4 regions of the Zafaria sp. Z1313 genome follow, and region 2 is predicted to be linked to each of the others. Evidence: predicted binding sites of a transcription regulator. Region 2 holds the regulator's gene; each other region holds the start of a gene.
What was found. The regulator HrcA, encoded in region 2, represses chaperone genes, less so after heat shock. The targets are predictions, from matches to a motif close to TTNGCACTCGNNNNNNNCGAGTGCNAA.
Positions count from the first base shown of each region.

Region 1: the regulator HrcA is predicted to act here: its motif matches at 1,899-1,925, upstream of groES (co-chaperone GroES).
Region 3: the regulator HrcA is predicted to act here: its motif matches at 2,046-2,072, upstream of ACQ3I4_RS08530 (Hsp20/alpha crystallin family protein).
Region 4: the regulator HrcA is predicted to act here: its motif matches at 3,018-3,044, upstream of groL (chaperonin GroEL).

Region 1 covers NZ_JBNWUK010000005.1:8,787-14,093, forward strand. Annotated here, with positions in the region: gene ACQ3I4_RS06800 (class I SAM-dependent methyltransferase) at 1-512, opposite strand, end outside; gene ACQ3I4_RS06805 (hypothetical protein) at 624-1,220, shown strand; gene ACQ3I4_RS06810 (hypothetical protein) at 1,241-1,726, shown strand; gene groES (co-chaperone GroES) at 2,067-2,363, shown strand; gene groL (chaperonin GroEL) at 2,425-4,035, shown strand; gene ACQ3I4_RS06825 (acyltransferase family protein) at 4,155-5,307, shown strand, end outside.
Region 2 covers NZ_JBNWUK010000001.1:617,977-623,283, forward strand. Annotated here, with positions in the region: gene ACQ3I4_RS02845 (GerMN domain-containing protein) at 1-296, shown strand, start outside; gene ACQ3I4_RS02850 (16S rRNA (uracil(1498)-N(3))-methyltransferase) at 357-1,154, opposite strand; gene dnaJ (molecular chaperone DnaJ) at 1,154-2,272, opposite strand; gene hrcA (heat-inducible transcriptional repressor HrcA) at 2,324-3,337, opposite strand; gene ACQ3I4_RS02865 (DUF3097 family protein) at 3,556-4,407, shown strand; gene ACQ3I4_RS02870 (DUF4870 domain-containing protein) at 4,524-4,940, shown strand; gene hemW (radical SAM family heme chaperone HemW) at 4,958-5,307, opposite strand, start outside.
Region 3 covers NZ_JBNWUK010000006.1:177,462-182,768, forward strand. Annotated here, with positions in the region: gene ACQ3I4_RS08515 (D-serine ammonia-lyase) at 1-796, opposite strand, end outside; gene ACQ3I4_RS08520 (DUF3800 domain-containing protein) at 884-1,495, opposite strand; gene ACQ3I4_RS08525 (hypothetical protein) at 1,758-1,991, opposite strand; gene ACQ3I4_RS08530 (Hsp20/alpha crystallin family protein) at 2,177-2,623, shown strand; gene ACQ3I4_RS08535 (hypothetical protein) at 2,828-3,160, shown strand; gene ACQ3I4_RS08540 (SDR family oxidoreductase) at 3,189-4,685, opposite strand; gene ACQ3I4_RS08545 (TspO/MBR family protein) at 4,682-5,307, opposite strand, start outside.
Region 4 covers NZ_JBNWUK010000010.1:67,790-73,096, reverse strand. Annotated here, with positions in the region: gene ACQ3I4_RS10980 (threonine/serine ThrE exporter family protein) at 1-954, shown strand, start outside; gene ACQ3I4_RS10975 (uracil-DNA glycosylase) at 1,033-1,779, opposite strand; gene ACQ3I4_RS10970 (DUF3263 domain-containing protein) at 1,902-2,198, shown strand; gene ACQ3I4_RS10965 (LytR C-terminal domain-containing protein) at 2,233-2,952, shown strand; gene groL (chaperonin GroEL) at 3,223-4,848, shown strand; gene ACQ3I4_RS10955 (DUF4031 domain-containing protein) at 4,926-5,307, opposite strand, start outside.

The DNA of each region.
Region 1 (5,307 bases), on a different contig from region 2:
CACACGCCGTCGAAGCCGTCCAGCTCGAACGCCGTCGCGTCGGCGTTGACGACGCGCGCGTTCGGCCAGGGCATGAGGTTCACGGTCGCCGCGGCCGCGGTCACGGGATCCAGCTCGACCGCCGTGACGTCCAGCTCGAGCGAGGCCATGGCCATCGCGTCCGAGCCCAGCCCGCAGCCCAGGTCCGCGACGCGCCGCACGCCCGCCGTCGTGAAGCGCCGCGCGTGCAGGGCCGCGACGTTCAGCCGCGTCGCCTGCTCGAGCCCGGCGCGCGTGAGGATCATGTGCGCGGCGAAGGGACCGAGCTTGGCCGCGGCGAGGGCGCGCATCCGGGCCTGGTGCACGACGGCGGTCGCGAGCTCCGGCGAGTGCCCCTCCTTGCGAAGCCGCAGGTTGAGCGCGAGCGCGGCGTCCTCGGTGGCGGCGGCCCCCTCGGGCAGGCCGTTGAGCAGGGCGAAGCCCTCGGGGGAGAGGACGGGCGCGAGGTCTTCCACGGAGGGTGCGGCAGGCATGGGTTCAACCCTAGCGTCTGGGCGTTGGCCGCCCTGGGGAGTCCTCCCCAGAGCGGGATCCAATCGTTTGACGATGGATTGCCCGGCGGAGGGATCCCGAAGCGGGAGACGATGCATGCGGACCTGACCGAGTTCATGGCGGCGGCCACGATGCGGGCCGTCACCACGGCCTTGTCCTCGGTGTGGAACGACCTCATCGCCTTGCAGGCCGAAGTCGCCGAGACCCGCATCGACAACGCCGTGAACGGGATGGAGTCGGCCGTGCCGGCCTTCGAGCAGGGCGACGAGGCGATGATGGAGAACGCGCAGACGCCGTGCAGCAGTATGTCAACACGATCGTCGGGGACCTGGCGCAGGCGGCCGAGGACTGCTCGTCCGCGCTCGAGGGGATCGACGCGCCGGGCGATGACGACGCCGGAGCCGGCACCGGCCGCCCGGGGCCGGGCGGGACGCCGTGAGCGCCAAGACCGGCCCCGCCTGACCGCGCTCGAGGTACGGGTCGGCGGCTTCCGGCCCAACGTGGTGGTCCGCTCCCGCCCGACCTCCGGTGCGCTTCCGGCCCTCGGTGCGCAGTCCATCGCGGGCGCCTCGGGGCACCATGCGATCGGCCGGATCACGTCCGGGGAGATGAAGGTGCAGGCGACGCACTCCGGCCACGTGTGGCGGACCATGACCCGGGAGATCGGCCTCGCCCTGCAGCTGCACTAGACGGCGGGTACGGTGGGAGCGTGGACCAGGATCCGGCCGTGGGGCCGACGCACGCTCAAGGGGCTTCCGCCCTGCCCTCGGAGGACGACGGCGGGGCCGCCCCCGGTGCGCCGGCCGACGCTGCGGTCGGGGTCGGGGAACCGGACGAGGACGCCGGCCTGCTCGGGCGCTTTCCCGAGGCCGTCGAGGCGACGCGCGCCGAGGACGAGGCCCCCAGCAGCGTGGGGGCGTCCGGAGTGGCGTTCCGCGTGCTGCTCTACGCCGGGATGGCCGTGGGAACGATCGCCGCGCTCGGCCTCGTGGCCGCTGCCCTCCTGCAGGGAATCGTCGCCGGGACGTCGATGCAGGCCGGGATCGACTACCTCGGCTCCGGGATTGACGGCGCTTTGGCCCGTGAACTGCTCGCGGTGCCGCTGGGAGGATTCATCGTGGCCGTCGTCGTCTCGCTCGCGGCGATCTGCGCGGGAGCGTACGGCGTGTTCCGCCAACGCCGGCGTCGCGGCTGACGGGGCCGCGCCGACAGGCGTCGCCCCACCCAGGCAGGACTGGCCCGGCGAACTTCCGAAAGTCGACGAATCGTCGTCCATTGGACGGCGATTCGTCGGATGGCCGCAGTGTGGCGGAGGCGTTTCGGAAAACGCGGAGACGGCGGCCCGTGATGCTTCGTGCGACGGCGTGTTGGCACTCGCCTTGACCGAGTGCCAGCCAGCTCATAGAGTCTTCATTAGCACTCGGCCCGTCCGGGTGCTAAAGCCTGAGGTACTTGCCAGCTGGCACCGCGACGACGGTTGGTCCAACCCAACGGCCCCCTTATCCATTGGTAACTCATGCAAAGGAGCGAGCCGCATGTCGGTCTCCATCAAGCCCCTCGAGGATCGTATTGTCGTTCAGCCGCTCGAGGCCGAACAGACCACCGCATCCGGACTGGTCATTCCCGACACCGCCAAGGAGAAGCCCCAGGAGGGCAAGGTCGTGGCCGTGGGCCCCGGCCGCGTCGACGACAACGGCAACCGCGTGCCGGTCGACGTCGCCGAGGGCGACGTCGTCATCTACTCCAAGTACGGCGGAACCGAGGTCAAGGTCGGCGGCACCGAGTACCTGGTGCTCTCCGCCCGCGACGTGCTGGCCATCGTCGTCAAGTAGTTTCCCCGTGTGAAGCCCCGGCCCCGGCCGGGGCTTCACGCAGTCAGCAAGGAGTTTGAGCATGGCAAAGCAGCTTATTTTCAACGACGACGCCCGCAAGGCGCTCGAGGCCGGCATCGACAAGCTCGCCAACACCGTCAAGGTCACCCTCGGCCCCCGCGGCCGCAACGTGGTCCTGGACAAGAAGTGGGGCGCGCCGACCATCACCAACGACGGCGTGACGATCGCCCGCGAGATCGAGCTCGAGGACGCCTACGAGAACCTCGGCGCGCAGCTGGCCAAGGAAGTCGCCACCAAGACCAACGACGTCGCCGGCGACGGCACCACGACCGCCACCGTCCTGGCCCAGGCCCTCGTCAAGGAAGGCCTCCGCAATGTGGCCGCCGGCGCGGCCCCGGGCGAGATCAAGCGCGGCATCGAGGCCTCCGTCGAGGCCGTCGCGGCCCGCCTGGCCGAGATCGCCCGTCCCGTCGAGGGCAGCGACGTCGCGAACGTCGCCGCGATCTCCGCCCAGAACGACGAGATCGGCGAACTGCTGGCCGAGGCGTTCGGCAAGGTCGGCACCGAGGGTGTCATCACGATCGAGGAATCGAACACGACGCAGACCGAGCTGGCCATCACCGAGGGCATGCAGTTCGACAAGGGCTACCTGTCCCCGCACTTCGTCACCGACCCGGAGCGCCAGGAGGCCGTCCTCGAGGACGCCGTCATCCTGATCAACTCCGGCAAGATCTCCACGGTGGCCGAGTTCCTGCCGCTCCTGGAGAAGGTGCTGCAGGCCGGGAAGCCGCTGTTCATCATCGCGGAGGACATCGAGGGCGAGGCCCTGTCCACCCTGGTCGTGAACAAGCTGCGCGGCACGCTGAACGTCGTGGCCGTGAAGGCCCCGGGCTTCGGCGACCGCCGCAAGGCCATGATGCAGGACATCGCGATCCTGACCGGCGCCCAGGTGGTCTCCCCGGACCTCGGCCTGAAGCTGGACCAGGTCGGCACCGAGGTGCTCGGTTCCGCCCGCCGGATCACCGTGACCAAGGACAACACCACGATCGTGGACGGCAACGGCTCCGCCGAGGACGTCTCCGACCGTGTCGCGCAGCTCAAGGCCGAGTCCGCCAACACGGACTCCGACTGGGACCGCGAGAAGCTGCAGGAGCGCCTCGCCAAGCTCTCCGGCGGCGTCGGAGTCATCAAGGTCGGTGCCGCGACCGAGGTCGAGCTCAAGGAGCGCAAGCACCGCATCGAGGACGCCGTGTCCGCGACGCGTGCCGCGCTCGAGGAGGGCATCGTCGCCGGCGGCGGCACCGCCCTCGTGGACGCCCTGTCCGCGCTCGATACCGATCCGGCCGTCCAGGCGCTCGAGGGCGACGCCGCCGCAGCGGTGGGCATCGTCCGCCGCGCGCTCGTGCAGCCGCTGCGCTGGATCGCCCAGAACGCCGGCTTCGACGGCTACGTCGTGGCCGCCAAGGTCGCCGAGTCGGACGTCAACCACGGCTTCAATGCCAAGACGGGCGTCTACGAGGACCTGCTGGCCGCGGGCATCATCGACCCGGTCAAGGTCACGCGGTCGGCGCTGCGCAATGCCGCCTCGATCGCGGCCCTCGTGCTGACCACGGAGACCCTGGTCTCCGACAAGCCCGAAGAGGACGACGAGCACGCCGGCCACAACCACTAGGAGTGGCCCGGAGCCTCCCAAGATCACCGTTTGGTAACGGAGGCTGGTAGAATGGACGGTTGAGCCGGTTGCATGCCGGTTCGACCGTCCATTCGTCGTCTACGGGAAGACCAGTCAGCATGGCCATCGGCCACCAGGAACGGCTCCGCACGCGGGAGCCGAACACCGGCGCCGCGACCGTCGCAAAGCCGGCCTACCGCCCCGAGGTCCAGGGCCTGCGCGCGTTCGCGGTGCTCATGGTCGTGGTCTACCACGTCTGGCTCGGCCGCGTCTCCGGCGGCGTGGACGTCTTCCTGCTCATCTCGGCCTTCCTGCTCACGGTCTCCTTCACCTACAAGGTCGAGGCCGGCAAGCCGCTCAAGCTCCTCGGCTACTGGCTCAACCGCGCCCGGGGCCTCCTGCCCGCGGCCATCGTCGTGCTCCTCGCGGTCCTCGCCGCGACCGTCTCGCTCCTGCCGCGCACGCGCTGGGAGGACGTCGCAGAGCAGACGTGGTCCAGCCTGTTCTACTACCAGAACTGGACCCTCGCCGACGCGGCGGTGGACTACTACGCCGCCAACCACTCCACCGCGAGCCCCCTGCAGCACTTCTGGTCGTTGTCCATCCAGGGGCAGGTCTTCATCCTCTGGCCGCTGATCCTCGCGGCCGCCGCGCTGGCCTGGGCCGCCCTGCGCCGCCTGCGGCCGACGCTCGGCTTCCGCCCCGTGCTCGCGGCCGCGTTCGGGGCCGTGTTCGCCGCGTCCCTGGCCTACTCCGTCCACGTCACCTACACGAACCAGGCGCTGGCCTACTTCGACACCCGCGCCCGGTTGTGGGAGTTCGCGCTCGGCTCCCTGCTCGTCGTCGTCCTGCCTTGGGCCTCGCGGCTCCCGCAGGCCGTCCGCGTCGTGATGGGGTGGATGGGCCTCGCGGCCATGCTCGCGTGCGGGATCGTGCTCAACGTCCAGGCCGTGTTCCCCGGCTACATCGCGTTGTGGCCCACGCTTGCCGCCGCGCTCATCATCTCCGCCGGCGCCACGGGCCACCGCTTCGGCGTAGACCGCCTGCTCTCCGCCGCCCCGCTCACGCGCCTCGGCGACATCTCCTACGCCCTGTACCTGTGGCACTGGCCCATCCTCGTCATCTACCTCACGGTCGACGGACGCAAGGAGGCCGGCCCGCTCGGCGGCACCGCCGTCATCGCGCTCTCCCTCGCCCTCGCGTGGGCCACGACCCGCGCCATCGAGACCCCGTTCCACGCCTGGCGCTGGCCCACCCAGCGCCGCCGCCGGC
Region 2 (5,307 bases):
TCATCGACCCGCAACAGGACGCGGCGCGCACTGCCGGCCGGGTCGTCATCACGGGCCTGTCCGCCGAGTTCTCGGGCGGTGCCCGCTGGGAAGTGCGGAGGATGGCGGACGACGGCGCCGCGGACGTGGTCTCGACAGGCCGCCTGACGCTCGGGGCGGGACAGCTGCCCGACGACCAGTTCGAGCTCGCCGTGGACCTGCGTCCGGGCAACTACGAGGTCTCGGTATGGGGCCAGAACGCGGGCAGCGACGAGCGCCTCAGCGAGGACACCAAGCACGTCGTCGTCTCCGACTGACCTCGTTTGACGGCTCCCGGCCGCGGAATCCGTCCCCGGCCCGACCCGCGATGGGGCCCGTCAGCCGGCGTCCACGAGGTGGCGCACGAGCACGAGCCCGACCGGACCGGCCGTCGAGGCCCGCAGCACGTTGCGGCCGAGCGAGGCGGTCACGGCCCCCGCGGACACGAGCCGCTCGACCTCGCGGTCGCCGATGCCGCCCTCGGGGCCGACGAACAACATGACCTCCTTCGCCCCCGCGGGGGCTCCGGCGACCCAGTGCGAGACGAGCTCGGCGAGCGGGGCGTCCGCCTCCTCGTGCAGCACGATGGCGAGCCGGGCGCGGGGTCCGGCCCCGCCGTCGTCCGCCGGGCCCTGCTCCAGGAGCGAGGCGAGCTGGGCCGTCGTGGCGGCGCCGGAGACCCCTGGGGCCCAGGCCCGGCGCGACTGCTTGACGGCCGCGCGCACCGTCGCGGCCCACTTCGCCCGGCCCTTGGCGGCCTTCTCGCCGCTCCAGCGCACGACGCAGCGCTCGGCCTGCCACGGGATCACGGCGTCGACGCCGATCTCCACGGCCGACTCGACGGCCTGCAGGTCGCGGTCGCCCTTGGCCAGGGCCTGGACGAGCACGGTGCGCACGGCGGGTGGCTCCTCCGTCCCCACGGCGAGGACCTCGGCCGTGAGCACGGACTGGCCCGTGGAGACGACGCGGCACGAGGCCCGGGTGCCGGAGCCGTCGACGAGGTCGATCTCCTCGCCGGCGCGCACCCGCTTGACGGCGACGGCGTGCCGTCCCTCGTCCCCGGTGAGGTCCACGAGGGATCCGGGCGCCGATTCGTCCAGCGTGCCGGCGTCGACGAGGAAGGCCTGGTTGCTCATCAGCCGCGGTGGCCCAGCTTGTCGCGCAGCCGTGAGAAGACGCCGCCGCGTTCGGCGAGCCGCCCTTCGGCGACCTCCTCGCCGCGCAGCGACGCGAGCCGCTCGAGCAGTTCGCGCTGCTCGGCGTCGAGGCGGGTCGGGGTCTCGACCTGGACGTGGACGATGAGGTCACCGCGGCCCGAGCCGCGCAGGCGCGGCACCCCGAGCTGGGCCAGGCGGAGCGTCTCCGTCGCCTGCGTCCCCGGCTCGATCCGGACCTCCTGCGGTCCGTCGAAGGTCTCCAGGGTGACGTCCGTGCCGAGCGCGGCCGCGGTCATCGGGATCGTGAGCGTCGCGTGCAGGTCGTTGCCCTCGCGTTCGAACACGGCGTGGCGGCGCACCTCGATCTCGACGTAGAGGTCGCCCGCGGGCCCGCCGCCCGGGCCCGCCTCGCCCTGCGCTGCCAGGTGGATGCGCGTACCCGTTGCGACGCCGGCGGGCACCTTCAGCTGCTTGCTGACGCGCTCGCGGACGCGGCCCTGGCCCATGCACTCGTTGCACGGCGAGGGCAGCGTGGTCCCGTAGCCGCGGCAGGCGCTGCACGTCTCGAGGGTCATCATCTGTCCGAGGAAGGAGCGTACGGGCCGCTGGATCTGGCCTCGGCCATGGCAGATCGTGCAGGTCTCGGGCGAGGTGCCCGGTTGGCAGCAGCTGCCGTTGCAGACGCCGCACGTCACGGCGGTCTCCATCTCGAGTGGGTAGACGATCCCCTGCACGGCGTCCTTGAGGTCGATCGTGGCGGTGATCAGGGCGTCGCGCCCGCGGCTCGTGCGCGAGGCCGGACCGGCCTGCTGGCCGCCGCCGAAGAACTGCTCGAAGATGTCGTTGAAGCCGAAGCCCGCTCCCTGGCCGAAGCCCTGGGCGTTGCCGTTCTCGTTGCCCGTCGCATCGTAGTTGCGGCGCTTCTCGGGATCGGAGAGGACCTCGTAGGCCCGCGTGACCAGCTTGAACTGCTCCGCCGCGTCCTCGCCCGGGTTCACGTCCGGGTGGAGCTTGCGGGCCAGCTTGCGGTAGGCCTTCTTGATTTCCTCGGTCGTGGCGTCCTGCGCGACGCCGAGTACGTCGTAGTGGTTGCTCACAGTGGTCGCTGTGTCCTTTCCAAGGGGGGTGGAGCGGTGGGCATCCGCCGGTCAGCCGGCGAGGATGCGTGAGAGGTAGCGGGCGACGGCCCGAACGGCCGCCATCGAGCTGCCGTAGTCCATGCGGGTGGGGCCGAGGACGCCCATCTTGGCGGATTCGCCGGGGCCGTAGCCCGTGGCGATGACGGAGGTCTCCTCGAGCCCGCCGTAGCGGTTCTCGCGTCCGATTCGGACCGCGATGCCGCGGGCGTCGAGCTCCATCTCGGAGAAGAGCCGCAAGAGCACGACCTGTTCCTCCAGGACCTCGAGCACGGGGGTGATGGTCAGCGGGAAGTCGCCCGTCGCCCGGGCCAGGTTGGCGGTACCCGCCATGAGGATGCGGTCCACGACGGTGGAGTCCCCCAGCGCCGCCAGCGTCGTCGCGATCACGGCTCCCGCCGGGCGCAGCGGCTCGGGCAGGAGCGGTTCGACGGCGGCCGGCAGGACGCCGAGCCCGTCGAGGGACAGCCCCGAGGCCTGGGTCATGATCACGCCCTTGACGACGGCGAGGTCCTCCTCCGTGGGATCGGGAGCGACGCCCACGACGCGCTGCTCGACCTTGCCGCTCGAGCCGATCAGGACCACGAGCACGCGCCCGTGGCCGAGTCCGACGAGCTCGATGTGGCGGACCGTCGCGTCGCTGTAGCCGGGGACCTGCAGCACCGCCACCTGATGCGTGAGCTGGGCCAGGAGCCGCACGGTGCGGTCGAGCACCTCGTCGATGTCGTCGGCCCCCGCGACGAGCGCCTGGATGGCCCGGCGCTCGGCCGGCGAGAGCGGCCGGACGTCCTCGATCCGGTCCACGAAGCGGCGGTAGCCCTGTTCCGTGGGGATGCGGCCGGAGGAGGTATGCGGGGCGACGATGAGCCCCTCGTCCTCGAGCGCGGCCATGTCGTTGCGCACCGTCGCCGCGGAGACCCCGAGGCTGTGGCGCTCCACGAGGGCCTTCGAGCCCACGGGCTCACGCGAGTGCACGTAGTCCTCGACGATCGCCCGGAGGACTTCGAGGCGTCTGGGTTCCGACATCGCGTCCTTCCGTGGTCTCAGGTAGCAGGTGCCGTGCGCGGGCTGCGCGTGTCCGGTGGCGGAAGCGGGCCGGCGCCCGCCGACGGTCTGGCACTCGACACGTTCAAGTGCTAAGTCTAATACCTTTCACCGGTTGTTAGCATGGTCAGCGCCCGGCGCGGGCGCGGAACCGCCGACCCGGCGGCTCCGGACGGGACCGGAAGGGCTGGGTGGACGCGGTGTTCGAGTACGGTTGGGGCGCCCAGGAGCTCTCCGGGGCCAAGAAGGCCCCCTTGCGGCAGGTTCCCGTGGCCGTCGGCCAGGTCCTGGAGGACGTCCAGTCCGGCTGGGTCGGGGAGGTCGTCGCCGTCGAACGCTCCGGCGGGATGCGCGTCGTCGTCCTGGAGGACCGCAAGGGCCGCCGCCGGTCCTTTCCCACCGGATTCGGCTTCCTCCTCGAGGGAGAGCCCATCGAGCTCACCGCCCCCCGGGCCACCGCCGCGCCGGCGGCTCCGGCGCGTACGGCGTCCGGATCCGTGCGGGTCGAGAACCTCCGGGCCCGCACCGCCCGGGCAAGCCGGGTCTGGGTCGAGGGCAAGCACGACGCCGAACTCGTGGAGAAGGTCTGGGGGCACGACCTGCGGGTGGAGGGCATCGTCGTCGAACCCCTCCACGGCGTCGACGACCTGGCCGCCGCCGTCCACGGCTTCTCCCCCGGTCCGGGCCGCCGGCTCGGCATCCTCGTGGACCACCTCGTCCCCGGATCCAAGGAGGAGCGGATCGCCCGCGAGGCCATGGCGGTTCCCGGGGCGCGCGGCAACGTACTGATCGTCGGCCACCCCTACGTCGACGTCTGGCAGGCCATCCGGCCCTCGGTGCTGGGGATCGACGCCTGGCCCGTGGTGCCGCGCGGGACCGATTGGAAGACCGGCATCCTGCGCGGGCTCGGCTGGCCGCACGCCACGCAGGCGGATGTCGCCCAGGGCTGGCGCCGGCTGCTCGGAGGCGTGACGAGCTACGCCGACCTCGAGGCGAGCCTCCTGGGCCGCGTCGAGGAGGTCATCGACTTCCTGACGGCTGACGGCAGCTGAGGGGACCCCGTGCGGCGTGGCCGCGCGCCGCGGCGCGGATCGTCCGTCCCGCGGCGGTAGACTGTCCAGCGCAGGAGCCTGCCCGGCGGCAGGCACGATCAACGGAGGATGACCGAGTGGCCCGAGGGTTCGACGAAACGGCGCGCAACGGATCCGGCGACGGCCGCCGCTACGAGGGGTCCTCTCCGGCCCCCCTGCCGCTGACGCCGTCCGAGGACCGCCAGTGGGCCACGATCGCGCACTTCGGGGCCATCCTCGGCTGCATTCCCTCGGCCGTCATCTACTTCGTCTACCGCAACCGCGGGCCCTTCGCCGCCCAGGAATCGAAGGAAGCGCTGAACTTCACCTTCCCGCCCACGGTCGCGGCGATCCTGGCGAACCTGCTGACCCTGCTGCCCGTCGTCGGCGGGTTCTTCGCCGTCGTCGCCGTCGCGATCTGGGTCTTCCTCACCGTCAGCGGCGTCGTGGCGGGCATCGAGGTCAACCGCGGCCGCCCCTACCGCTACGCCTTCAACCTGCGGCTCATCAAGTAGGGCGGGGCCGTCCGCGCCTAGAAGTCGAGCAGCCGGCGCACCACGGCGTCGGCCATCAAGCGGCCCTGCAGCGTCGGCACCACGCGCCCCCGCACGGCCGCGGTGCCGTCGACGAGCCCGTCCGCGATCAGTCCGGCGACCGCGCGGCGGCCCTCGTCCCGCAGCCCGGCGATCCCGAAGCCCTCGCGGATGCGGGTCAGCAGCATCGTGCGTTCGAGATACCGGGCGTCGTCGTCCGGGCTCTCCCGGCCCGCCGCCGGCGAGACGCCCGCGTCGATGCGCTGCTGGTAGGCGGCGGGGTGCTTGACGTTCCACCAGCGCAGTCCGCCCACGTGCGAGTGCGCGCCCGGGCCCGCGCCCCACCAGT
Region 3 (5,307 bases), on a different contig from region 2:
CGACGTCGCACTCCAGGGCCCGCAGCTGCGCCGCGAGACGCGCGCCGGCCACCGCGTAGCCCGCGAAGAGGCTCAGCGAGGCCTCGTCGTCGACGAAGTGCACGGACGGATCCGCGGCGGCCTCGGCGCGCCCGGCGGCGACCGCGGCGGAGAAGTCGCCGGAGTGCTCGATCACCTCGACCCCGCGGGCGCGCAGGAGCTCCTTCTTCCAGGCGCGGGCGTCGTGGGACATGTGCACGGTGGTGGCGAGGCCGAGCTCCGAGGCGGCGATGCCGATGGAGAGCCCCAGGTTGCCGGTGGATCCGACGGCGATGCCGTGCCGGGCGAGGACCCCGCGCGCCGCCGGGGTGGTGAGCGCGCGGGCGTCGTCGCCGGGGCGCAGGACGCCGGCGACGACGGCGAGGCGCTCGGCGAGCTCGAGGACCTCGTGGATGCCGCCCCGGGCCTTGATGGAGCCGCTCACGGGCAGGGCGTCGTCGCGCTTGATCCAGAGCCGGCCCGGCAGTCCGCGGCCCAGGCGCCGGCCGAGCGCGGCCTGCATCCGCGGCGCGCCCTGGAGAGGGGACTCGAGGATGCCGTGCGTGGGACCCGTGTCCGCGAAGCGCTCGGCGAACCACGGCGCGAAGCGGCGGAAGCGGGCGCGGGCCGCCTCGACGATCGCCGGGTCCAGTCCGGACCCCGCCAGGACGACGCCGGTGCGGGCCGGCTCCGCGCGGAACCACGCCGTCTCCTCGGCGCGGGCGAGGGCCGCGACGACGGGGTCGGCGAGGAGGTCGGGAGGGGCGTCTTGCCTCATATCAAGATGCCCGTATAGTTGTAGGCGCAGGACGCGATTCGTCGCCTCCAGCCCATCCGAGCCCCCGCCCACGCGGGGGTTTCGAGTTTAAGGCGACCATAGGTACTCCCGTCGAGTGATCTTCTTGAGGTCTTTACGGATGGAGTTCAGGGCCTTGATCGCCTCGGGATGCCGCTCAGGCTGTTCATGGCGGATACGAGTCAAGAAGAACGTGGCAAGGTCAGCCGCTTGCAAGAGCCGGCTGTGGTCCGAGGGGCCGAAGTAGATGGTGTCGAGGAAGTTGGACAGCGTCAGCCGTGTGAACCCGTTAAGTGGCGCGCGGCGTAGCCCGGCGAAGCGCGTTCGGCTGTCCTTCGCCGTGTGGTGTTCGTCGGCGATCACCAAGACGTTTGGTCCCTTCCCGCCCTTTGAGCTGGTGTGCTCTTGCATGGACTCGAGGGACTGGCACACCGCGAGCACGTGGGGATCGTGCGCCACGGAGTAGCGTTGGCGCAGGGCGCGGACGTCGACGCCGCGGAGGAAGAAATCCGCGCCTGAGTCCCCCAGTGCCTTGGCCGCCAAACGGCACGCTCGAGTCCGGATCGGGATGGGGACGGACTTCCACGCTCCACGGACTTGGAAGACATCGGTGGCGTGGAACTCCGTCGTCGGATCGAATCCCGGGATCTGGTCGGAAATCAGCTGGCCGATTCCGTTCATCTGTTCCTCGATGAACCTGGCTTGATGTTCGGTGACGAGAAGGGACCGACGTAGTAGAAATTCCCCTTCGCTCCTCGGCTCGACTCGTCGAGGTACGCCAACAACATGGCTAGCTTGGCTCCTTCCGTCGAAGAGACAGTCACGTGAAGCGAATCTATCCGACGCGTCCGACAACAAGCCTGCGGCGGTGGTTCCCTCCGTCGTTGAGATGCGCCGCGTCGACGGACGCACGGGGCCGGATTCGTCTGGCCCGCGAGGGCGCTCAGTCCGCCGGACCCGGCCGTCCGGCGTCGTTCCCGGAATCGCGGGCGCGCGCCGCCCGGGCGCCGCGGGAGCGCAGTTCGTCGATCCCCAAGTAGGCCAGGAGGCCCGCCGCGCCGATGAAGGCGATCGTGGGCAGGGGCGAGCCCGCGGCCAGTCCGGTGAACGAGGCCGCGAGGACCAGTAGCCCGGTCACGGTGACGAGGATCTTGAGCCAGAGGGGTGCGGAGCGCATGGATCCATCGTTGCACGGGGCGGGTTCGCCGTCGGAGAACGGGGCGGAAAACTATTGGCACTCTCGAGGGTAGAGTGCTAAATTCGAGACAAGTTGAGCGCATGACGCTCAACTCTGGCGGAGGCCGAATCCGCCACCGAACCGCCGATGGCACGCACGGTGCCACACCACAGGAGTTGATCAACATGGCTACGAACTTCGATCCGTTCCGCGAACTCGACCGCATGGCCGGCGCGCTGCTCGACAACCGCCAGGGCCTGCGCGAGATGCCCATGGACCTCTACCGCCAGGGCGACCGCTACATCCTCGACGCCGACCTGCCGGGCATCGACCCCGGTTCCGTGGACATCGACGTCGACGGCCAGCTGCTCACCATCCGCGCCGAGCGCACGCTCTCGGGCGCGGAGGGCGTGAAATGGCTCAACCGCGAACGCCGCGGCGGCAGCTTCCTGCGCCAGCTCAACCTCGGCCAGGGCGTCGACACGGAGAACATCACCGCCCGCTACGAGAACGGCGTGCTGTCCGTGGTCATCCCGGTCCGCGAGAGCGCCAAGCCGCGCAAGATCGCCGTCCGGACCGGCGAGCACGCCGAGGTCGGAGAGCTCGCCGGCTCGGAGGCCTCCGAGCAGTAGGCCGCACTCCTGCCGAGCGGCGCATCGCCGCCCGGTCCGACGCGCCCGGTTCCGGCGGACCTCCTGGTCCGCGGGAGCCGGGCGCCCGCGTGTCGGCGCCGCCCGCCGGCCCCTCCCGGCATCCCTCCGCGACGACGACCCGGAGGGGGATCCCGGGGGCATGATGGGTAGGTACAGCGGACGGCCGGCGGCAGTGAGGGGCGTATGGAACGGAACGACGGCGGGCCGCGCCGGGCCTGGGGCGTCGCCGCGGCCTGCGTGGCGGCGGGCGGCGGGCTGCTGCATGTCGTGCTCTGGATGCACGGAGCGCTTGCCCCCGACCCCGGCTACGTGTTCCACGCCGGACCCTCGGGCCACGGCTGGATGCTCGTCACCTACGTCCTGACCGCGGCGGCCGCGGTGGGGATGCTCGCGCTCGGCGGGACGTTCACGGAGGGTGCGCGGATCGATCCCGCCGCATGCGCCCTCGAAGGCGATGCTTCCGGGCTGCTGCTCGTCTGCGGGGAGGAGTCCATCGCGATCCCTCCGGAAGGGTGATGCCGGCGGCCCGGGCCGCGCCGGAGCCTCAGCGGCCCGCCGGCTCCGGCCCGGGGGCGGTTTCCGTGCCGGCGGCCTGCAGGGCCGCGGCGGTGATGCGGCGCACCATCGAGCCGAAGATGTGGCCGTGAAACGGGGCCACTGACCACCAGTAGAGCCGCCCGGCGAGCCCGCGGGGGAAGAAGACGGCCCGCTGGCGGTACAGGCTGCCGGATCCCCGCGGTTCGATCGTGAACTCGAGCCACGCGTTTCCGGGGACGCGCATCTCCGCGCGAAGCCGCAGGAGCCGGTCCTGCTCCACTTCCTCGACGCGCCAGAAGTCGACGACGTCGCCGAGCAGGAGGCGCGTGCTGCTGCGGCGGCCGCGCCGCAGTCCCACGCCGCCGGCGAGCTTGTCGATCAGCCCGCGGACGCCCCAGGCGCCCGGCAGCGAGTACCAGCCGTTTCCTCCGCCGATTCCCTGGACGACGCCGAACACGGCTTCCGGGGGAGCGTCGACGTCGAGCTCGCGGACGTCGACGTAGACGGGGCGCCCGGCCCAGTCAGGATCGCTGGGCAACGGGTCGGCGGGCTGGGCGACGGCGTGCGCGGTGGCCCACGAGGTCTCCACGGCGTCGGTGCCGATCTTCTCCAGGGCGAGTTCCACGGCCCGGCGGTAGGGCGTCAGTCCGCCGGCGGGGCGCGGGACGAGGTGGTCTATGCGCCGTTCGCGCACCACGCAGTCGTGTTGCAGGGAGCCGACGAGTGGAACGGCGAGCGAGCGCGGGATCGGCGTCACGAGGTTCACCCATTGGGCGGCCAGCCATGGCGTGAGGACGGGGAGCGGGAGGATCGCGGGCCGCCGCAGTCCCGCGGCCTCGGCGTAGAGGCGCATCATGTCGGCGTAGCTGTGCGCTTCCGGGCCTCCGACGTCGAACGCCCCTGAGGTTCCGGCAGGCAGCGAGGCGCACGCGCACAAGTAGTGCAGGGCGTCGCGCACGGCGATGGGCTGGACGCGATTGAGCACCCACCGCGGCGCGGGCATGACGGGCAGGACTTCGGTCAGGTGCCGCACCATCTCGAAGCTCGCCGAGCCGGATCCGATGACGAGCCCCGCCTGGAGGACCACCGTGGGGACTCCCGACGCGGACAGGAGCTCTCCCACGCGCACCCGGGAGCGCAGGTGCCGGCTGAGCTCCCCGTCGGGATGCAGCCCCGAGAGGTAGACGATCCGCCCCACGCCACGGGTCCGGGCGGCCTCGGCCATCACGCGGGCACAGCGTTCCTCGGCGTCTTCGAAGTCCGGATGCCCGCCCATGGAATGCACCAGGTAGTAGAGGGTGTCCACACCGGCGCACAGGCGTTCGGCCGCCTCCCGCTCCTCGCAGCTTCCCTCGACCACCTCGACCGACCCCGCCCAGGGGATGTCGCGCAATCGGGCCGCGCGGCGGGTGAGGACGCGGACCTCGTGGCCGGCCTCGATCAGCCGAGGCACGAGGCGGCCGCCGATGTAGCCGGTGGCTCCCGCGACGGCGATGCGGCTCATGCGTCGCCCGTTTCCCTCGGCCCGCTGGACGCCGGCGGGCGTCCACCCGCTTCTCCCGTTGCCCGAAGGCGTTTCACGGTGCGTTCCCGCCGCCAGCGCAGCAGGGCCGTGCCGAGGGCGACGGCGCCGGCCGCCACCGCCGCGGCCCACGCGATCGGCGGCGACGCCGGTCCGTCGCCCAGCCGGCCCGCAGCGATCCAGGCCAGTCCCCACGCGAGGGCCAGGGAGGGGCCGATGCGTCCACGCCCGTAGGCGGCGACCGCGAGCCCGACGACGACCGCTACGGCGAGCACCGCGATCCCGGCCGGCTCCACCCAGTCCGCCCAGTCCTGGCGCCCGCTTCCCGGGGCCGGCGTGCCGGTCGCGCCGACGCCGAGCGAGCCGAGCCAGCCGGCCGCGTTGGCGACCGTGGCCACGGACACCCAGCCCAGGTACAGGCCGAACGTCCCGTCCACCAGCACGAGCTCGGAACGCGCGGCGCCGCGGCGCTCGCCCAGGAGCATCAGGATCCGGCACAGCACGGCGAGCAGCACCACGATCACGATGAGGCTCAGCCAGAGGAGCCCGGCCTGGACCACCCAGATCCAGACGCCGTTGAGCAGGGCCGAGGCGGCGGCCCACG
Region 4 (5,307 bases), on a different contig from region 2:
CAGGACATCACGCGGCGCCCCAAGCCCTTCCCGCGCTGGATGGTCACGGCCGCCGGCGGGGGCTTCTCGGCGATGTTCGTGATGTTCATCGGCGGCTCCTGGGTCGGCGCGCTCGTGGCGTTCGCGTCGTTCGGCCTCGTGGCGCAGGCGATGAAGACGACGGCGAAGTGGCGCGTGCCGGAGTTCTTCTCCATCGCGTTCGGCTCGCTCGTGATCACCGCGATCGCCATGGTGCTGTGGGCGTTCAAGGTCCCCATCTCCCCGGCGATCGTCGTGGCCGGCGGGATCATGCTGCTGCTGCCGTCGTCGCGGTTCGTCTCCTCCGTGCAGGACGCCATCAACGGCTTCCCCGTCACGGCGGCAGGCCGTTTCTTCTCCGCCCTGCTGATCTACGCCGCCATCATCTCCGGCATCATGACCGCCCTGGTCCTGGGCTCGATGGCCGGCGTCGAGGACCTCGACGTGACGCAGATCGACCGGGTCGCCTATCCCTGGTGGCTCCTGGTGCTCTTCGTCGGGGCGGCGGTGCTCTGCGGGGCGGTGTTCGAGCAGACCGCGCGGAACCTGCTGCTGCCGACCGCGGGCGTGGCGCTGCTCGGCTACCTCGCGATGCTCGGCGTGCAGGCGCTCGGCGTCGGCGACCGGCTCACGCCCGCCATCGCCGCCGCCGTGGTCGGCGCGGCCGGGCGCTGGGTGGCCCTGCGCATGGGCGCCCCGCAACTCGTGGTCGCCGTCCCGGCGGTCGTGTTCCTGCTCCCCGGCCTGATGATCTTCCGGGCCATGTACGGGATCACGATCGACGCGGCCGACATGTCCGAGGGCCTGATCGGCATGTTCAACGCCTTCACGATCATCCTCGCGATCGCCGGCGGCGTCGTCCTCGGCGACACGGTGGCCCGCCCGCTGACCAAGGGCTGGAACTCGCACGAGCGCCGGCGCATCCGCCGCCGCTGAGCTGCTGGATCGACCGCGGGCCGGGCCCGGCACGGAGCGCCGCCTCGGGAGGCGCCGCCGGCGCGGTCCGCGGACGGACTACGCGGGCAGGCGCCAGTCCACGGGATCCGCGCCCTGTTCCGCGAGCAAGGCGTTCGCCCGCGTGAACGGCTTCGAGCCGAAGAATCCCCGCCGCGCGGACAGCGGCGAGGGATGCGCGGAGGCGAGCACCGGCGTCGTACCGAGCAGGGGAGCGAGCTCCTGGGCCTGCCGGCCCCACAAGACGGCCACGAGCGGGCCGCCCCGCGCCGCGAGGGCGGCGACGGCCGCGTCGGTGATCCGCTCCCAGCCCAGCCCCCGGTGGGACCCGGCCCCGCCCGCGGCGACCGTGAGCACGCGGTTCAGGAGCAGCACGCCCTGGTCCGCCCACGCGGACAGGTCCCCGTGCGGCGGGGCCGGGACCCCGGCGTCGTCCTCCAGCTCCCGGTAGATGTTTGCGAGGCTGCGCGGCAGCGGGCGGACGTGGCGGTCGCACGCGAAGGCGAAGCCGATCGCGTGGCCCGGCGTCGGGTACGGGTCCTGGCCCACGATGAGGACGCGGACGTCGGCGAGGGGGCGGGAGAAGGCCCGCAGGACGAGCCCCCCGGGCGGGAGGACCTGCTCGCCGGCCGCCCGGCGCCCGTCGAGGAGTTCGCGGACCGTCCGCAGTTCGTCCGCGACGGGCGCGAGCGCGGCCTCCCAGTCCGCGGCCAGGCCGAACGCCTCGTCCGCCGCGGAGGAGCCGGGCGGGCCGGGCGGCAGCCACTCCGGGAGGGGCAGGGGAGGGTCCTGAGGGGTGTGGGTCATGGCTCCCATTCTGCGGGCCCGGGCCGCCCGCGCGGCAAATGACATCAATGTGATTCGCCATTACCATGGAGGGCAGTGCCCCGTCGGGGCGCCCGGACCGGACACGGGGAGAGAGGTGCAGCATGGCCGCGCAGGCGATCGAGCTCGAGTTCACGCTGGACGAGTCGAGCACCCTCGACGAGCGCGAACAGCGCATGCTCGCCCTCGAGCGGCAGTGGTGGAAGTACGCCGGTGCCAAGGAGCAGGCCGTCTCCGAGCTGTTCGGCCTCTCGGCGACCCACTACTACCAGCTGCTCAACGCCCTGATCGACACCGAGGCCGCGCTCGCGCACGACCCGATGCTGGTCAAGAGATTGCGTAGACTACGTTCAACCCGGCACCGGGCCCGGAGCGCGCGCAGGCTGGCCTCCGAGGCCTAGGAGCCCCGAGGACCGACGACCACCAAGGACGGGCATGAGCAAGTACCCCAGCGACGAGTTCGACAGGGTTCCCGAATTCGCCGAACGCCAGGGAGTCCACCGCGCCGACGTGGCCGGTACGCGCCCGGGGCGTTCCGGCCTGGCGCTGCTCCTCGGCGTCGGCCTCCTCGCGCTCCTCGTCGGCGTCTTCTCCTTCACCATCCTGCCGCAGTTCGTGGGGCAGCAGGCCGCGGCCCCGGGCTCCGGCACAAGCGCGCCCGGCAGCACCGGCGCCGCCGAATCGACGGACGAGGGCAACGGCGCCGGGGACGGGCCCACCGACTCCGCCGATCCGTCCGACGCGGAACCCGGGCCCTCGGACGCCACCGGCGAGCCCGCGGACGAATCCACCGACCCGGCCGATCCCTCCGACGAGGGCTCCGAGCCGGCCGACCCCTCCGGCGAGCCGACGGACGAGGCGTCCGAGACGCCGTCCGTCGTGGACCGCTCACTGGCCGTCGGCGTCTACAACGGCTCCGGCCGCGGAGGCCTGGCCGCCTCCGGCGCCGCCACGGTGCGCGGTGCGGGGTTCACGAGCGTCAGCGCGTCGAACTGGGTCCGGCAGGAGGGCTTCTCGGCCGTCTACTACCGGACGGACTCCTCCCGGGCCACCGCGGAGCAGGTCGCGGCGGCCCTCGGGATCACCACGGTCTTCCAGACGGAGAACATCCCCGTGGAGATCAGCGCCGTCCTCGGCTCCAACTACGGCCGGTAGCCGCCGGTTCCCACGATAAGCCGCAACGGGCTTGCACTCTCCGGCGGAGAGTGCCAATAATTGGTTTAGCACTCGGACGTCGCGACTGCTAAGTGTTGTGCCGGCCCAGCCGCCGCACGCCGCACCGCGGACGCCTCGGGTGAGCATCGGATCTTTCGCAGCGAGGAGACGGGGCGGCGTCCGGATGACGCCAGCCGGTCTCCGTCCGTCGCGGGCGCTGCCTCAGGTCCACCCACACGCATGACCGTCCCGAAAGGACCACAAGCCACCATGGCCAAGTTGATTGCATTTGACGAGGAAGCACGCCGCGGCCTCGAGCGCGGCCTGAACACCCTGGCCGACGCCGTGAAGGTGACCCTGGGCCCGCGCGGCCGCAACGTCGTCCTGGAGAAGAAGTGGGGCGCCCCCACGATCACCAACGACGGCGTCTCCATCGCCAAGGAGATCGAGCTCGAGGACCCGTACGAGAAGATCGGCGCGGAGCTCGTGAAGGAGGTCGCCAAGAAGACCGACGACGTCGCGGGCGACGGCACGACCACCGCCACCGTCCTCGCGCAGGCCCTCGTCAAGGAAGGCCTCCGCAACGTCGCCGCCGGCGCCGATCCGCTCTCGCTCAAGCGCGGCATCGAGAAGGCCGTCGAGGCCGTCACCGCCGAGCTGCTCTCCTCCGCCAAGGAGATCGAGACCAAGGAGCAGATCGCCGCGACCGCGTCGATCTCCGCCGGCGACACCCAGATCGGCGAGCTCATCGCCGAGGCGCTGGACAAGGTCGGCAAGGAAGGCGTCATCACGGTCGAGGAGTCCAACACCTTCGGCCTGGACCTCGAGCTCACCGAGGGCATGCGCTTCGACAAGGGCTACATCTCGGCCTACTTCGTCACCGACGCCGAGCGCCAGGAGACGGTCCTCGAGGATCCGTACATCCTGATCGTCAACTCCAAGATCTCCAACGTGAAGGACCTCGTCGCGGTCCTGGAGAAGGTCATGCAGTCCGGCAAGCCGCTGCTGATCATCGCCGAGGACATCGAGGGCGAGGCCCTGGCCACGCTCGTCGTGAACAAGATCCGCGGCCTGTTCAAGTCCGTCGCCGTCAAGGCCCCGGGCTTCGGCGACCGCCGCAAGGCCATGCTGGCCGACATCGCCATCCTCACGGGCGGCCAGGTCATCTCCGAGGAGGTCGGCCTCAAGCTCGAGACCGCCACCCTGGACCTCCTGGGCCAGGCCCGCAAGGTCGTCGTGACCAAGGACGAGACCACCATCGTCGAGGGTGCCGGCAACGCCGAGGAGATCGCGGGCCGCGTCAGCCAGATCCGCGCCGAGATCGAGAACTCCGATTCCGACTACGACCGCGAGAAGCTGCAGGAGCGCCTCGCCAAGCTGGCCGGCGGCGTCGCCGTCATCAAGGCCGGTGCCGCGACGGAGGTCGAGCTCAAGGAGCGCAAGCACCGCATCGAGGACGCCGTGCGCAACGCCAAGGCCGCCGTGGAGGAGGGCATCGTCGCCGGTGGCGGTGTGGCCCTCATCCAGGCCGGCGAGCGTGCCTTCGCCAAGCTCGCCGTCGAGGGCGACGAGGCCACGGGCGCGAACATCGTCAAGGTCGCCATCGAGGCCCCGCTGAAGCAGATCGCCTTCAACGCCGGCCTGGAGCCGGGCGTCGTCGCCGACAAGGTGAAGGGCCTCGAGGCCGGCCACGGCCTCAACGCCGCCACCGGCGTCTACGAGGACCTGCTCGCCGCCGGCGTGAACGACCCGGTGAAGGTCACGCGCTCCGCGCTGCAGAACGCCGCGTCGATCGCCGGCCTGTTCCTCACCACCGAGGCCGTCGTCGCCGACAAGCCGGAGAAGGCCGCTCCGGCCCCGGGTGGCGACGAGATGGGCGGCATGGGCGGCTTCTAGCCCGTCCGCGCCCCGCGCAGACCAGTGCCGCGCCGCGGTCCCCTTCCACGGGGGCTGCGGCGCGGCCGTTTAATCCTTCAGCCGGCCGGCGCCTCGAGGCGGCGGAGCTCGTCGGCAAGGTTCCGGCGCGCCGCGGACTCCCACCACCGGCGTGCGCTCGGCGTGGAGTACAGGGTGGGCGCCGCCAGGAGCGTGCGCAGGACGGCGGCCCGGCCGGTGCGGAACGCGGCGTCCTCGACGTGGGCGTAGTCCCGGCGCACGGCGTCGGCATAGCGCAGGTAGGCCGCCGGATCCCGCCCCAGGACCTCGAGGTCGGCGTCGCACAGCAGGCGGGCGGCGGCGTCGTCCGCCTCCGGCCGGTGGGAGGCCGTGGCACGCACGAGGCGCGCCGTCTCCTCGACCTCGCGCGCCGGGAGGCCGGCCCCGCCGAGCAGCTGCGCGGCCAGGTCGGCCGAGTCC